4 regions of the Martelella mediterranea DSM 17316 genome follow, and region 4 is predicted to be linked to each of the others. Evidence: riboswitches for the same ligand, from Rfam matches in the RefSeq annotation. Region 4 holds a riboswitch; each other region holds the start of a gene.

Region 1 (3,578 bases), 880 kb from region 4:
GTGGGCTCCAAGAACCTGGCGGAAAGCCGCGTTCTGGCGGAAATGTTTGCCCTTCTGCTGGAAGAGGATGGCGTGTCGGTCAAGCGCATGCCCTCGCTCGGTGCCACGGGCGTGGTCTACCAGGCGCTGATCGACGACGACATCGATCTATATCCCGAATATACCGGCACGGCGCTGGCGTTCCTGGGCGCGCGCAGCAATGATGATGCAGACGAAGCCATGCGGGTGGCCTCCGAGGGGCTCGCCCGCAACGGCCTTGTCCTGCTCGACAGGCTCGGCTTCGAAACCGATTACGTGGTTCTGACCCGGCCAGCCATCGCGGCCGCCAATCACCTCGATGACATCTCCGATCTTGCCGGTGCGGATGGCAGGCTGCGCCTCGGCGTCACGCAATCCTTCGCGGAGCGACCCCGCGACGGGCTGGAGCCTTTCCTGGACCGGTTCGGTCTGACATTCGAAGATATCGAGGTGTTCAGCGAAACGAGCCGGGAGGGCATGTATGACGCGCTTCTGGAAAGAAGCGTCGACATCATCGTCGGCCTCTCCACGGATCCGGAGATAAGCGATTACGAGCTTGTCGCGCTCAGCGATGCCACGGGGTTCTTTCCCGTCTATCAGGCCGCGCCGCTGACATCGGACCTCGCGCTGGAGCGGACTCCCGACATCGCCGCCGCCATGCAGAAACTGGCGGGCAGGATTGATGACGACATGATGCGGTCGCTGAACGCCGCTGTGCGCCTCGATGGCCGGCCGGTCAACCGCGTGGCGCGGCAGGCGCTTTACGACCTCGGCCTGGTGGCGAAGCCGCCACGCGAGCGCACGCCGGTTCTTGCCATCGCCATGGGACCGGAGACGATGGGCACCGATGCCGGCATCGAAACGCTGCGCGCGGTCCGCAAATCCATGCGCGGCCGCGACGTCAATCTTCTGTCGACCAATGTGCCGCTGGAAGCGATGGCAAGCGGCGAAGCGAGGCTGGCGCTGACGCCGGCGCTCTCCGGCTTCAGCCTGACCGATGGCCGCGTGATCCGTGATGAGCGTGTCGAGGCGATCGCCGCCATCGGCTCGACCTTCCTGCATGTGTTGACGCGCTCCGATGACCGCGCATTGCCGGAAGGAACGCTGACGATTGCGACGGGACCGGTGGGGTCGGCCTCGCATACGCTCGCGCTGGCCGTCGCCCACAACAGCAACCGAGACATCAGCGTCATGCCGCTGGATGTCTTTGGCGCACAGGCCGCGTCAGCGGTATTGCGCGATGGCGATGCCGACCTGGCTTTGATCTTTGCCGCAAGAGGCCGTCAGGATCTGGTCGATCTTTTCGCGCGGTCGGACGATGTCACCCTTGCCGATGTTGCCGGCTGGTGGACCAATGCCGACCGTCTTTCCATGCCGGTCATGCGCGAGGCGCAGATCGCCGCGGGCACATATCCGGGCATTGACGAGACCGTCGAAACGCTTTCCACGCAAATGATCCTGTTCGGACCCGCCACATCCGACCGGTTCTTGATCGGCCAGCAGGGTCCCAATGCGTTCTTCGACGAGCCGCGACCGCTGCAGGATAAAAGCGTGGCAGCCATAAACCGGAATCTCGGCCTCCACGCAGCGGTCGACCCGCACCTGCGCCGCGCTGCCGCGCTGACGCCGGAAGTCAATATCCTTGACGACCGGATCAATCCCTATCCCGGTCGCGCGATCCTGATGATCGCGATCTTCGGGTATCTCATATGGGCGGGCTGGCTCTTCGTCAGGCCAGAACGGGAAACGACCGACTGATCACAATCCGGAAACGAAAGTCTGCGGTCTTCAGTTTCGAGGAAGCGAACATCTCGGCAATCGCCTGTCCGGCGGTTGACAAAGCGCGGCGCGGGCCGCAATCTTGGCGCATTCACCCGGGGGGTCCCGACAAGGGGCTGAGATTCTGATGGCCGGACCGGCAGGTCCGTGCAGCGCAGTGACCCGATGAACCTGATCCAGTTCATACTGGCGTAGGGATGGTGTTCGGGCCGCGCGTCTCCGGCGGAGACTTTTATGGCGTGTTTCACGCGGCCAATCTCCATTCATTACCGGGAACTGGGTCTCCACGCTTCGAGCACTGGAGGCTCCGACCAATGAAAGACCTTTTCCCAACCGTCACCACGGGTCCGCTGCCCGCCTCGCGCCGCGTCTGGCACCGGGGGGCGTTTCACGCCGATATCCGCGTGCCGATGCGCGCGATCGATGTGCATCCGACAGCAGGCGAACTGCCTGTCACCGTCTATGACAGTTCCGGCCCCTATACCGACCCGCAAGCCGAGATCGCCATTGAACGCGGCCTGCCGCGCCTGCGAGAGGCCTGGATTGCCGCGCGCGGCGACACCGAGCAATATGACGGCCGCCATGTGAAGCCTGCGGACAATGGTTTCGCCGAGGGCAAGCGGCTGGTGCCGGAATTCCCGGTGCGGCACGAACCGAAACGCGCGAAGAACGGCCGCGCCGTTACCCAGATGGCCTATGCCCGCGCCGGTGTTGTGACCCCGGAAATGGAGTTTGTCGCCATCCGCGAAAATCTCGGACGGCAGGCGGCAAGGCAGGCAATGGAACGGGACGGCGAAGCCTTCGGCGCCGAAATCCCCGATTTCATCACACCTGAATTCGTGCGCGACGAGGTTGCAAAGGGCAGGGCGATCATCCCCGCCAACATCAATCACCCGGAACTGGAGCCGATGGCGATCGGCCGGAATTTTCTCGTCAAGATCAATGCCAATATCGGCAATTCGGCGGTGACCTCCTCGATGGCCGAGGAAGTGGAAAAGATGGTCTGGGCGATCCGCTGGGGCGCCGATACGGTGATGGATCTTTCCACCGGCCGCAACATCCACAATATCCGCGACTGGATCATCCGCAACGCGCCGGTTCCGATCGGGACGGTGCCGCTCTATCAGGCGCTGGAGAAGGTCGGGGGCATCGCCGAGGACCTGACATGGGAGGTGTTTCGCGACACGCTGATCGAGCAGGCAGAGCAGGGGGTGGATTATTTCACCATCCATGCCGGCGTGCGGCTGCACATGATCCCGATGACGGTGAACCGTGTCACCGGCATTGTATCGCGCGGCGGCTCGATCATGGCCAAATGGTGCCTGCATCATCACCGCGAGAGCTTCCTCTACGAGCATTTTGACGAGATCTGCGACATCGCGCGGGCCTATGATGTCAGCTTCAGTCTTGGAGACGGATTGCGGCCTGGTTCCATCGCCGATGCCAACGACGAGGCGCAGTTCGCCGAGCTCGTAACGCTGGGGGAACTCACGCAGATCGCCTGGGCCAAGGATTGTCAGGTGATGATCGAGGGTCCGGGGCATGTCCCGATGCACAAGATCAAGGCGAACATGGACAAGCAGCTTGCAACTTGCGGCGAGGCGCCGTTCTACACGCTCGGACCGCTCACCACGGACATCGCGCCGGGCTACGATCACATCACCTCGGGTATCGGGGCTGCGATGATCGGCTGGTTCGGCACGGCGATGCTCTGCTATGTGACGCCGAAGGAACATCTCGGCCTTCCCGACCGCGACGACGTGAAAACCGGGGTCATCACC
Region 2 (3,578 bases), 1.2 Mb from region 4:
GGTCAGCCCTGGGGCGGCGAGGAGGGCTCGCCCGGCGCTGCCATCGACGGCACCAGGATACAGCCGCAGGCGGGCGGTCCGGTCTTCGTCGTCGGGCACAATTTCAACGTCATCAAGCGCTACAATAATTCCACCAATTACGCGCTGGGTGTGGGATATCTCGCAGACCGGATCGCGGGCGCTGGCCCACTCAGGGGCAGTTTTCCCGATGACAATTACGGCTTCAGCGCCGACCAGCGCAAGGAATTGCAGTCGCGGCTTTCGGCGGCGGGCTACGATGCCGGCACCATCGACGGCGTGTTCGGCGACCAGACCCGCGCGGCGATCGCCGCCTATCAGCGGCAGAACGGGCTGAATGTCACGGGCGAACCGTCGATGGCTCTGCTGCAAAGGCTTCGGTAAAACCCGTCGGTGGAACGCTCGCAAGTTTTCTTGCGTTGCCGCCAGACGCTACGTTTCCGGCCTGCCATTGACACAGGCCCAAAAGCCGGACAAAACCTGACTATTCCGAGGGGTGCATCCTGCGATGCTGAGACGGCGGTGAGCCGGACCCTTGAACCTGATCCGGGTCATGCCGGCGTAGGAACGGAAAATCTGGCCGCTCTGCCATAACCTTTCTCTTCTCCGCCGGTCTCCGTGATTGCAACATCCTGGGGATCGCATCATGAAGCCTTGCCTTCCAATACCATGCGCGGGCCGCCGATGGTTCAGCCGTCCGAACGGATGTTTAGAGACAGGCGCCGCCTGCGAACGGCATCGTCCGTACCCATGACGGCGATCCGCAGCACCGCCGGACGGTTTGCGGACGCGCTGGAGACGGCGCTCGGCATGCTCGCCGCCGTTATTCTGATGGCGATGCTCGCCCTTGTCGTGGCGGGCGTCGTGCTGCGCTATGTCTTCCACACCGGCGTCGTCGGCATGGAGGATCTGGGAATCTGGCTGAATATCGCGCTGATCTCGGCCGGCCTGCCGCTCACCCTCTCCGGACCGCTGTCAATGCGGCTCGACGGCCTTGTGAGGCTGCTCCCCGATCGGGCATCCAGCGTGCTCGCTGCCGTGGCCGACGGCTTCAGCGTCGTCGCGGGCTTGATCCTGTGCCTTGGCGGACGTGAGGCGATCGCGTTGCTCGGCGGAATGTCGCCAACGCTTGGGCTTCCGGAATGGGTGCGCTTCGCCTTTCCGGTGGCGGGCGGGCTGGGTCTGCTCGTGTTGCTCTGCCTGCGCCGCCTGGAGCGCTCGAGCGGCGCGCGGCTGATCTTCGGCTTCGCGCTCGGCGGGTTTGTTTACTGGGCGGTTGGCCGGTTTGCGATCAATATCGCGCTGCCGGCGAGCCTGCCGCTCGCGCTTGCCGCCGCGCTCGGCCTCGTTGCCGGCGCGCCGCTCGCCCATGTTTTTCTGGCATCGTCCTACGGCGCGATTGCCTTCGGCGCGTTGCAGACGGAGCAGGCGATCATCGCCAATACGGTGGCCGGCATGTCGAAATTCCTGCTGCTGGCGATCCCGTTCTTTCTCCTTGCGGGCGCGTTTCTGAAGCTCTCGGGCGCGGCCGGCAAGCTCGTGCAGTTCGCGGCCTCGCTCGTTGGCCATTATCGCGGCGGGCTGGCGCAGACGACGCTTTTGACAGGGGTTCTGTTTTCCGGCGCGTCCGGTTCCTCCGTCGCCAATGCCGCCTTTGCCGCCTCGACCTTCCACCCCGAACTGGTGCGCCATGGCTATCCGCCCGCCCGCGCCGGCGCGCTTGTCGCCGCGTCCTCGGTTCTCGACAACGTCATCCCGCCGTCGATCGCCTTTCTCATCCTGGCGACGGCGACCAATCTCTCCGTCGGCGCGTTGCTTGTCGGCGGGCTGTTTGCCGGCCTGCTGATGGCGGTTTGTCTCGCCGTCGCGATAAGGCTTGCGATGGGGACCGCGAGCGGCGCGCCGCCGGCTTCGGCGGAAACGCGCAGGCGTGCCGGGATCGCGGCCCTGCCAGCCTTCGTCCTCGGTCTGATCGTGGTGTTCGGCATTCGCCTGGGCATTGTCACGACGACCGAGGCGGCGGGGCTTGCGGCGCTCTACACGCTGATCCTGGCAGCAACGTCCCGCCGTTCCGGTTCCAGCATTGTCGCCGCCTTCCGCCAGTCGGCGGCAGAGGCGGCGGCGATCGGCCTGCTGATCGGGGCGGCGGCCCCCGTCGCCTTCCTGCTCGCGATCGACGATATCGCCGGGCTTGTGCGCCACCTCGCCGGCCTGTTCGGGGGCAGCGCCGTTGCCGTGCTCCTGCTCGCCAATGTGCTGCTGCTGGTCGCGGGCCTGGTGATGGATATCGGGGCGGCGATCCTGCTTCTTGGTCCCGTCCTGCTGCCGGTCGCCGTTTCCGCCGGAATTGATCCGATCCGCTTTGGCGTCGTCCTCGTCGTCAACCTGATGATCGGCGGACTCACCCCGCCGGTCGGCATGCTGGCCTTCGTGGTCGGCGGCGTCACCGGTCTTTCGCCGGAAAGCCTGTTCAGGGCGATGCGTCCCTTTCTTCTGGCGCTTCTCACCGCCCTGCTCGTCATCACCCTCTTTGCCGTTCCTGTCTGAAAGGTTTGTCTGCCATGACTTCGCTCAACCGTCGCAGTCTCATGAAAACAGGCGCTGCCGCCGTGGCAGTGCTTGCCGCGCCCGCCTATCTGCGAACCGCCAGCGCTGCCACGCGCGATGTCGTCATCGCCTCGCTTCTCAGCGAGGACAAACCCGAGACGAAGGTCTGGCGTTTCTTCGCCGCTGAGGTCGAGCAGCGGCTGCCGGGCCGGTTCCGTTTCCGGATCGTGACCAATGGCGCGCTCGGCGGCGAAAAGCAGGTGGCGGAGAATATCCGCCTCGGAGCCGTGCAGGCGAGCCTCTCCACCGTCTCGGCGCTTTCGGCCTGGACGCCGCAATTACAGTTGCTCGACCTGCCTTTCCTGTTTCGCGATGCCGCCCATCTTCGCGACGTCGTCACCGGCCCGATCGGCGACGACCTCTCGGCCCGGCTTGCTGAAGAGCAGTTCATCGTCGGCGGCTTCATCGATTACGGGGCCCGCAACCTGCTGGCCAAGGCGCCGATCACGCGGCCCGGGCAGATGGAAGGCAAGACCATCCGCGTGATCAACACGCCGCTCCACACGCGCCTTTGGAGCGCCTATGGCGCGACGCCGGTCGGCATCCCGATCACTGAAACCTATAACGCGCTCGCCACCGGCGTGGCGGATGCCATGGACCTGACGAAATCGGCCTATGCCGGGTTCAAGCTCTACGAGGTGGTGCCGTACATGACCGAAACCCGCCATATCCGCGCCGCCGGGGTGCTTTATTTTTCAGCCGGCTTCTGGAACAGCCTCGATCCCGAAACACAGACCGTCCTCGGCGCGATCTCGGCCGAGGCCGCGCTCTATTTCAATCGCTTGATCGTCGAGGATGAGGCGCAATCCGTGGCGCTTGCCAAGGCGAATGGCGCCACTTTCCTTGAGCCGGAGGAGATGGAGGCATGGCGCGCGGGGGCGCGGGGCGTGTGGAGCGATTTTGCGCCCATCGTCGGGGGAATGGAGATGATCGAGGCGGTGGCGCAGGGCTGA
Region 3 (3,578 bases), 1.0 Mb from region 4:
ATTCCGGAAACGTCAGCGCCACCAGGAAGTTGAAGAACCAGTTGGCAATCGAGGCGAGCGCCATGCCGCGCGGACGCAGCCTGAGCGGAAACAGCTCCGCCATATAGAGCCAGGGCAACGGGCCGAGACTGACGGCGAAAAAGGCGATGAACGTGAAGATGCCGATCATGGCGAGATAGGGGGTTGCCGCGACATCCATCATCGTCGCCACGGTCACCAGCGCCATCGACGCCGCGGTTCCGATGAAGCCGAGGATCAGCAGCTTGCGCCGGCCCATGCTTTCCACCAGATACATCGCGACCACGGTCAGCGCGACATTGACGACGCCGATGCCGACGGTGGCCAGAAGATCGGTCGTGGTGCCCGAAAATCCGGCATTCTTGAAGATTTCCGGGGCGTAATAGATGATCGCGTTGATGCCGGAAAGCTGCTGCAGCACGAACACGATCATGGCGAAGCTCGTCACCGGCAGGATGCCGCGCTTCAGGAAGGTGCTCCACGCCGGGGTCGCCTCCTCGTCCTTGGCGCTTTCCTGGATCTCGGCGATGATCTCATCGACCTCGGCGGGCGAAGATTCCGGCTGCAGTTTCGCGATGATATCGCGCGCCTTGTCGGCATTGGAATTGAGCGTCAGCCAGCGCGGCGTTTCCGGCGACAGCAGGATGCCGATCAGCGCCACGATCGACGGGAACACGCCGACGCCGATCATCCAGCGCCAGTCGCCCGAACCGCCAAAGGCCGCGTCCGACATGTAGGAGACCATGATGCCGATGGTGATCATCAACTGGAAGGCGGAGACGATGGTGCCGCGAATGCGCGCCGGCGCGACTTCCGCCAGAAACATCGGCGCGGTCATCGCCGAGGCGCCAATGCCGACGCCGATCAACAGGCGGGCAAGGGTCAGCACATACTGGTTGAAGGCGAGCGCGGAAATCAGCGAGCCGACCAGAAAGATCAGCGCGCCGAGAATCAGCATCGGCTTGCGCCCGTAGCGGTCGGTGGTGACCATGGCAAGCAGCGTGCCCGCCACCGCGCCGAGCGGCACGGCCGAGGTGATCACCCCCTCCATGAAGGCCGAAACCGTGAAATCCTGCTTGATGAACGGCAGAGCCCCGGAAATCACGCCCTGGTCGAAACCGAAGAGCATGCCGAACAGCGCTGCCACAATGACGATGGCGATGAGCATGGGTTTTCCTCCGCTTGGACGGCCGCTGCCGCCTTCCCCTCTTATGACCCTTTTTATGAACCGCCGCTGAAAACCGCAAACGGCCTTATACCAAAAGTTGAAAGTCGAAACGGCACCCGTTGTCAAATCCTTTTGGACCTTAGCGTTTATATTAGCGGCGTTCCCGACTTCGCCGCCGAGCCCCTTGACCGACGCACGATCGCGCGGCATAGAGGACGCATCCGAGGGGTGTGTCCGTGACACTGAGATGGCCGATGGCCGAACCCTTGAACCTGATCCGGGTTATGCCGGCGTAGGAACGGAGTTTGGTCTTGAGCGACACGCCCAGAAAATCAGCCTCTATTGACGCCTCCGCTGCCCGGTTCTGCCGGGGAGAGCGGGATTGAAGCGCACCCTTTCGGCGACACTCACCTTTTGCGCGATCGTGTCCGGGCTTCTTGTGCTCTGGCAGGCGATCATCGTTTTCGGCGAGCTGCCGCGCTATATCCTGCCGCCGCCGCTTGCCGTGCTGGCGAAGTTCCAGACCGCCCACGCGATGCTGCTAGAAGAGGCGCTGGTGACGCTCAGGGAAATCCTGGCGGGTTTTGCCATGGGCGCGGTCTTCGGCGCGGCGGCGGCGATTTTCATTGCCGCCTTTCCCCGCATCGGCCGTTTCATCTGGCCCGTTCTGGTGGTGCTGCAATCCTTTCCGGTCTTCGTGATCGCGCCGATGCTGGTGCTCTGGTTTGGCTTCGGCATCGCCTCCAAGGTGGTGATGACGACCATCATCGTGTTCTTCCCCGTCGCCTCCAGTTTTGCCGACGGGCTGAGGCGCACCGACCCGGAGATCGTGGCCGCGGCCCTGCTCGATGGCGCGGGGCATTTCGAGATGTTGCGCCACATCCGCCTGCCCCTGGCAATGCCGCATCTGTTTTCCGGCCTCAGGATCGCGGCCCCGCTCGCGCCGCTCGGCGCGGTGGTGGGCGAATGGGTGGGGTCAGCCGGCGGGCTCGGCTTTCTCATGGTCCAGGCCAATGCCCGCATGCAGAGCGAGACCGTGTTCGCCGCCATGCTGATCCTCGCGCTCGAGGCCGTGCTTTTTCGAAAGGCGGTGGATCTCGCCGCCCCCTTCTTCACCCGCTGGTCGCATGAGGATTGAGCGACCGGCGCAACCGAACAGGAGAATGACATGCTGAAGAAACTCGCATTCGCCGCCGCTCTCGCCCTGGCTCCCGGGCTGGCGAGCGCCGCCGATAAGCTCGACGTGATCCTCGAATGGTATGTAAACCCCGACCACGCGCCGCTGGTGATCGCCGCCGAAAACGGCTATTTCGCCGATGAGGGGCTCGACGTGGAACTGGTGCCGCCATCCGACCCGTCGATGGTGCCGCGCATGGTGGCGACCGGCAAGGTTGATATCGGCATTCACTACCAGCCCAATCTCTATCTCGATCACGAGGCCGGCATTGATATCGTCCGCTTCGGCACACTGGTCTCGACGCCCCTCAACACGCTGACGGTGCTGAAAGACGGGCCGATCAAATCCGTCGCCGACCTGAAGGGCAAGAAGATCGGCTTCTCGGTGGCCGGTATCGAGGATGCGGTGGTGGCCACGATGCTTGAAAACGCCGGCCTCACCAAGGACGACATCACCCTGATCAATGTCAATTTCGCGCTCACGCAATCGCTGCTTTCGCAACAGGTCGACGCGACCATCGGCTCGTTCCGCAATATCGAGCTGCCGCAGATGCGGATCGCTGGCCACGAGGGCAAGGCCTTCTTCCCGGAAGAGCATGGCGTGCCGGTCTATGACGAGCTGATCTACGTGACCCGCAGCGACATGCTTGACGATGACCGGCTGCCACGCTTCCTCGATGCTGTGGAAAAGGCGACGGTCTTCATCGTCAACCATCCAGAGGCGGCATGGGAGAGCTTTGCCAAGGCCTATCCCGATCTCGACGACGAGCTGAACCGCCAGGCCTTCGCCGAATCGATCGTCCGCTTCGCCAAGCGTCCCGCCGCCTCCGATGCCGAGCGGTATGAACGTTTCGGCGCGTTCATGGCGGAAAACGGGCTGATCTCCGAAGCGCCGCCGGTCGATGCAATCTCCGTCTCGCTATCGCAGCAAAAATGAACCGGCCTTAAATCGCCACAAAAGCACATTATAAAGAAGTGAAAGAGGCGGCTTGCGGGCCGCCTCGCTGTTTCGGTCTTTTGTGACGACAATTGCGGCGATACCGCCATGCAAAGACCGATCTCTACCCCTTTTGCGACAGGAGATCGGATCATGAAACTTGCCGGCCTTGTGCTGGTGGTGGTCGGGCTTGCGGGCCTCACCATCCGCATCTTGCTCTATCAATATCCCGACGTCGCGGGCACGATCGAGGGCAGCCTTTTGAGCCCGCTTTCGCAC
Region 4 (3,578 bases):
CTTGAGAAGTGGGTCTGTTGCATGCAGGCGTGGCGTCTTGCTCCCAATATTCTCTCCCGCTGGCGGGAGAGATGCCCCGAAAGGGGCAGTGAGGGTGGCGCAGCATTTCAAATTGTGAAGGCGTTCGTAGTGATAGACTCCCCCCTCACTGTCGCTGTCGCGACATCTCTCCCCTCCGGGGCGAGAAGGCTTGGGGGCTATGCGGCATGGTTCGCCGCAGTATGCTGGAGGTGAGGCAATGTCACGCACCCACCGCACAGCCAGCCCACCACCTCGCTTATAAAGGAGTGGGGCTGTTGCATGCAGGCGCGGCGTCTTGCTCCCAATATTCTCTCCCGCTGGCGGGAGAGATGCCCCGAAAGGGGCAGTGAGGGTGGCGCAGCATTTCAAATTGTGAAGGCGTTCGTAGTGATAGACTCCCCCCTCACTGTCGCTGTCGCGACATCTCTCCCCTCCGGGGCGAGAAAGTTTGGGGGCTATGCGGCGCGGTCGTTTGCTGTGGTGCGGCACCAAGCGAGAGGCAGCGTCCCGTCTCCATTTCGCCGTCGCGTGGCTCGCCCTCACCGCGCGCTCATGGCGTTCAGCCATTCGTCGATCCATTTCTGGCGGTTCTCGGCGACGACGTCGGGGGAAAATTGCAGGGTCTTTTGCGGTTTGACGGCGTTTTCGAAGGCGGCGGGCAGCGGCTCGCTGGTCGCGGCCGCGGGCATCATCCAGTTGTGGGTCGGGATCGCGTCCTGGAAACCGGGGGTGAGGATGAATTCGAGGAAGGAGCGGGCGAGTTCCGGGTCATCGGCCACGGTCGTCATGCCGGCGACCTCGATCTGGATGTAGAGCCCGTCCTTGAAATCGATCGCCTTGTAGCGGTCGCTCCCCTCCTCGATCTCGTGATAGGCCGGCGAGGTGGTGTAGGACAGCACCATCGGCGCCTCGCCGCTGGTGAACAGGCCGTAGGCTTCCGACCAGCCCGGGGCGACCGTCAGGATCCGGTCGGAGAGCTTTTCCCATTGCGCTGCGGCGTCATCGCCATAGATCGACTTCATCCACAGCAGCATGCCAAGGCCCGGCGTCGAGGTGCGTGGGTCCTCGATCACCAGTTTCTGGTCGGCGGGTCCGTTCACCAACTCGTCAAGCGTGGTCGGCGGGTTGTCGATGCTTTCGGTGTCGTAGACGATGTCGAACCAGCCGTAATCGAAGGGCACGAAGATATCGTCGGAAAAGCCACCGGGGATATCGGCCGCTTCGGTCGAGACGCCGGATTTCGCGAAGAAGCCGGTTTCCTTCGCTTCGTGGACGAGGTTGTTGTCGAGGCCGAGAACGATATCGGCCGGGCTCGACTGGCCTTCGAGCTTCAGCCGGTTGAGGAGCGCAACGCCGTCCTCGACGCTGACGAATTTCAGCGTACAGTCGCAGGTCTGCTCGAAGGCGTCCTTGACCACCGGCCCCGGACCCCATTCGGCATCGAAGCTTTCATAGGTGTAGACGGTGAGGACCTTGTTCTCCTGGGCGCCCGCCGGCAGCGCCGGCAGCGCCGCAAGCGCGAGAATGGCGATGGTCGTGCGATAGGTCATGACGCCTCCTTGTGTTCGATAACTGAAGGGGAAAACGGCGTCCTGCGCGTCTAATCCCTCCGCCGGTGCTAGCCGGATCAGGTTCTTCGGGTTGGCTTAAAGCCTCTCAGCGAAAATCGCACCCCGTTAGAGCTGACCAAACACCTATCGCGGCGTACCCGGCATTTCAAGAGGCGCGCGATTTGAAAAAATGGCCCGGAAGCATTAGGTAAAGGCGTGTCCGGCCTGCCGGACGAAAAGTCGGTCGTCATGCGAAATAAAGCGTGTCGGCTCATCCTTCAGGGGCGAAAGCACTCTGGAAAACCGGAAACGGCGCGGCCGATCTCGGCCAGCGTGCAGTGTTTCAAGGAAGGAGCACACGAGATGACAGAAGCAAAAGCGGGCGATACCGTTCGTATTCACTATACCGGAACCCTCAATGACGGTTCGACCTTCGACAGTTCCGAAGGCCGCCAGCCGCTGGAATTCACCGTCGGCGCCGGTCAGATCATTCCCGGCCTCGACCGCGAGATCGCCGGCATGAATGTCGGCGACAGCCGCGATGTGAAGGTCGATTCCAGCGAAGCCTATGGCCCCCATGACCCGCAGAAGGTGCAGGTCGTGCCGCGCTCCGCCATGCCGCAGGAAGTGGAAGTTGCCCCCGGCATGCAGCTTCAGGCGCGCACGCCAGATGGCCAGACCGTGCCGCTGATCGTGACCAAGGTCGAGGAACAGGAAGTCACCGTCGACGCCAATCATCCGCTCGCGGGCCAGGATCTGAATTTTGCTGTCGAGTTGGTCGAGATCGTCAAGGCCGCCTGATCAGGGCCTGCCGCACGGTTTTCGAACTATGTGAAAATATTGCGGCGCGAAGGTGGCACATTGCCATGATTTTGCCATTCTTTGGCTGAATGGCTTTGCTAATAATGGGCTGGTACGCAAATGTGTGTGTCAGCCCTTTTTGATGAGCCATCCCCATGCCGGATTCCCGGAACGTCTATTTTATCGATCGAAAATATTCTCCTTCACCGATGGAACCGAAACGGGCCTGCCTCGTTTGTGACTCGTCCGCGCCCGTCTGGCGCCGGGCATTCGCGCAACCGCGCCTGCGCGCTTCCGGCGGGCGAAGGGAATGAGTATGCTGCTCTGCACCATTTCATATTATCTATCCATTTAAAGCCAACGGGATTTACGCATGAAGAGACGAACCTTTCTGGCCCAGACCGCGGTTGGCGCGCTCGCCCTTTCCGGAATGGGCGGCGAGGCATTCGCGCAGCAGGCGGTCGAGCCGGGAAAGATGCCGGAGGCCAATGCAACGGTCGAGGCGTCAGCGCCGCCTCCCGATGCCTTCACTTTCGACACGCTTACCGAGCAGATGAAGGCCAGGGCCGGCGAGCCCTATCAGGAGCCGTCCCAGGAGGTTCCCGAGCCGTTCCGGGACCTTCAGTATGATGATTACCGCGCGATCCGTTACGATCCCAACAAGGCGATCTGGCGCGACCAGTCCGATTTCCAGCTTCAGGCCTTCGCGCTCGGCTGGCTGTTCAAGACGCCGGTCGATATCTACGAGGTCGCCGATGGCGCGGCGCAGAAACTCGAGTTCACGGGCGATGACTTCATCTACCGCGCGCCGCTGGATGTCGAGCAGTTCCATGGCGTCAAGCTGCCGGGGGTCGCGGGCTTCCGGATCAACTATCCGCTGAACCGACCGGAAGTCTCGGACGAGCTGATCTCGTTTCTGGGCTCGTCCTATTTCCGCGCGCTCGGCCAGAACAATCTTTATGGCCTTTCGGCGCGCGGGCTCGCGGTCAACACCGCGACCAGCCAGGGCGAGGAGTTTCCGCGGTTTTCCGCCTTCTACATCATGCGCCCGGGAACGGAGAACGACAAGATCACTGTCTTCGCCGCGCTTGACGGCCCGAGCGTGACCGGCGCTTACCGTTTCGTGATCACGCCGGGCAAGAACACGCGCATGGATGTCACCGCGCGACTCTTTTTCCGGAACGATATCGAGCGTCTCGGCGTTGC

The links. Region 4 has a riboswitch for thiamine pyrophosphate ahead of thiB (thiamine ABC transporter substrate binding subunit). Riboswitches for the same ligand answer to the same signal wherever they lie in the genome.
Region 1: it holds a riboswitch for thiamine pyrophosphate, as region 4 does, so the genes downstream of both, thiC (phosphomethylpyrimidine synthase ThiC) here and thiB (thiamine ABC transporter substrate binding subunit) in region 4, are expected to answer to the same signal.
Region 2: it holds a riboswitch for thiamine pyrophosphate, as region 4 does, so the genes downstream of both, Mame_RS20695 (TRAP transporter large permease) here and thiB (thiamine ABC transporter substrate binding subunit) in region 4, are expected to answer to the same signal.
Region 3: it holds a riboswitch for thiamine pyrophosphate, as region 4 does, so the genes downstream of both, Mame_RS21470 (ABC transporter permease) here and thiB (thiamine ABC transporter substrate binding subunit) in region 4, are expected to answer to the same signal.

The regions. Positions count from the first base shown of each region.
Region 1 covers NZ_CP020330.1:104,912-108,489, reverse strand. Annotated here, with positions in the region: gene Mame_RS00520 (glycine betaine ABC transporter substrate-binding protein) at 1-1,776, shown strand, start outside; TPP riboswitch at 1,884-2,013, shown strand; gene thiC (phosphomethylpyrimidine synthase ThiC) at 2,112-3,578, shown strand, end outside.
Region 2 covers NZ_CP020330.1:4,431,612-4,435,189, reverse strand. Annotated here, with positions in the region: gene Mame_RS20700 (lytic murein transglycosylase) at 1-402, shown strand, start outside; TPP riboswitch at 501-603, shown strand; gene Mame_RS20695 (TRAP transporter large permease) at 769-2,565, shown strand; gene Mame_RS20690 (TRAP transporter substrate-binding protein) at 2,580-3,578, shown strand.
Region 3 covers NZ_CP020330.1:4,611,002-4,614,579, forward strand. Annotated here, with positions in the region: gene Mame_RS21465 (sugar porter family MFS transporter) at 1-1,186, opposite strand, end outside; TPP riboswitch at 1,401-1,502, shown strand; gene Mame_RS21470 (ABC transporter permease) at 1,569-2,324, shown strand; gene Mame_RS21475 (ABC transporter substrate-binding protein) at 2,355-3,299, shown strand; gene Mame_RS21480 (hypothetical protein) at 3,453-3,578, shown strand, end outside.
Region 4 covers NZ_CP020330.1:985,047-988,624, forward strand. Annotated here, with positions in the region: gene thiB (thiamine ABC transporter substrate binding subunit) at 561-1,571, opposite strand; TPP riboswitch at 1,609-1,707, opposite strand; gene Mame_RS04520 (FKBP-type peptidyl-prolyl cis-trans isomerase) at 1,935-2,372, shown strand; gene Mame_RS04525 (OpgD/OpgG family glucan biosynthesis protein) at 2,746-3,578, shown strand, end outside.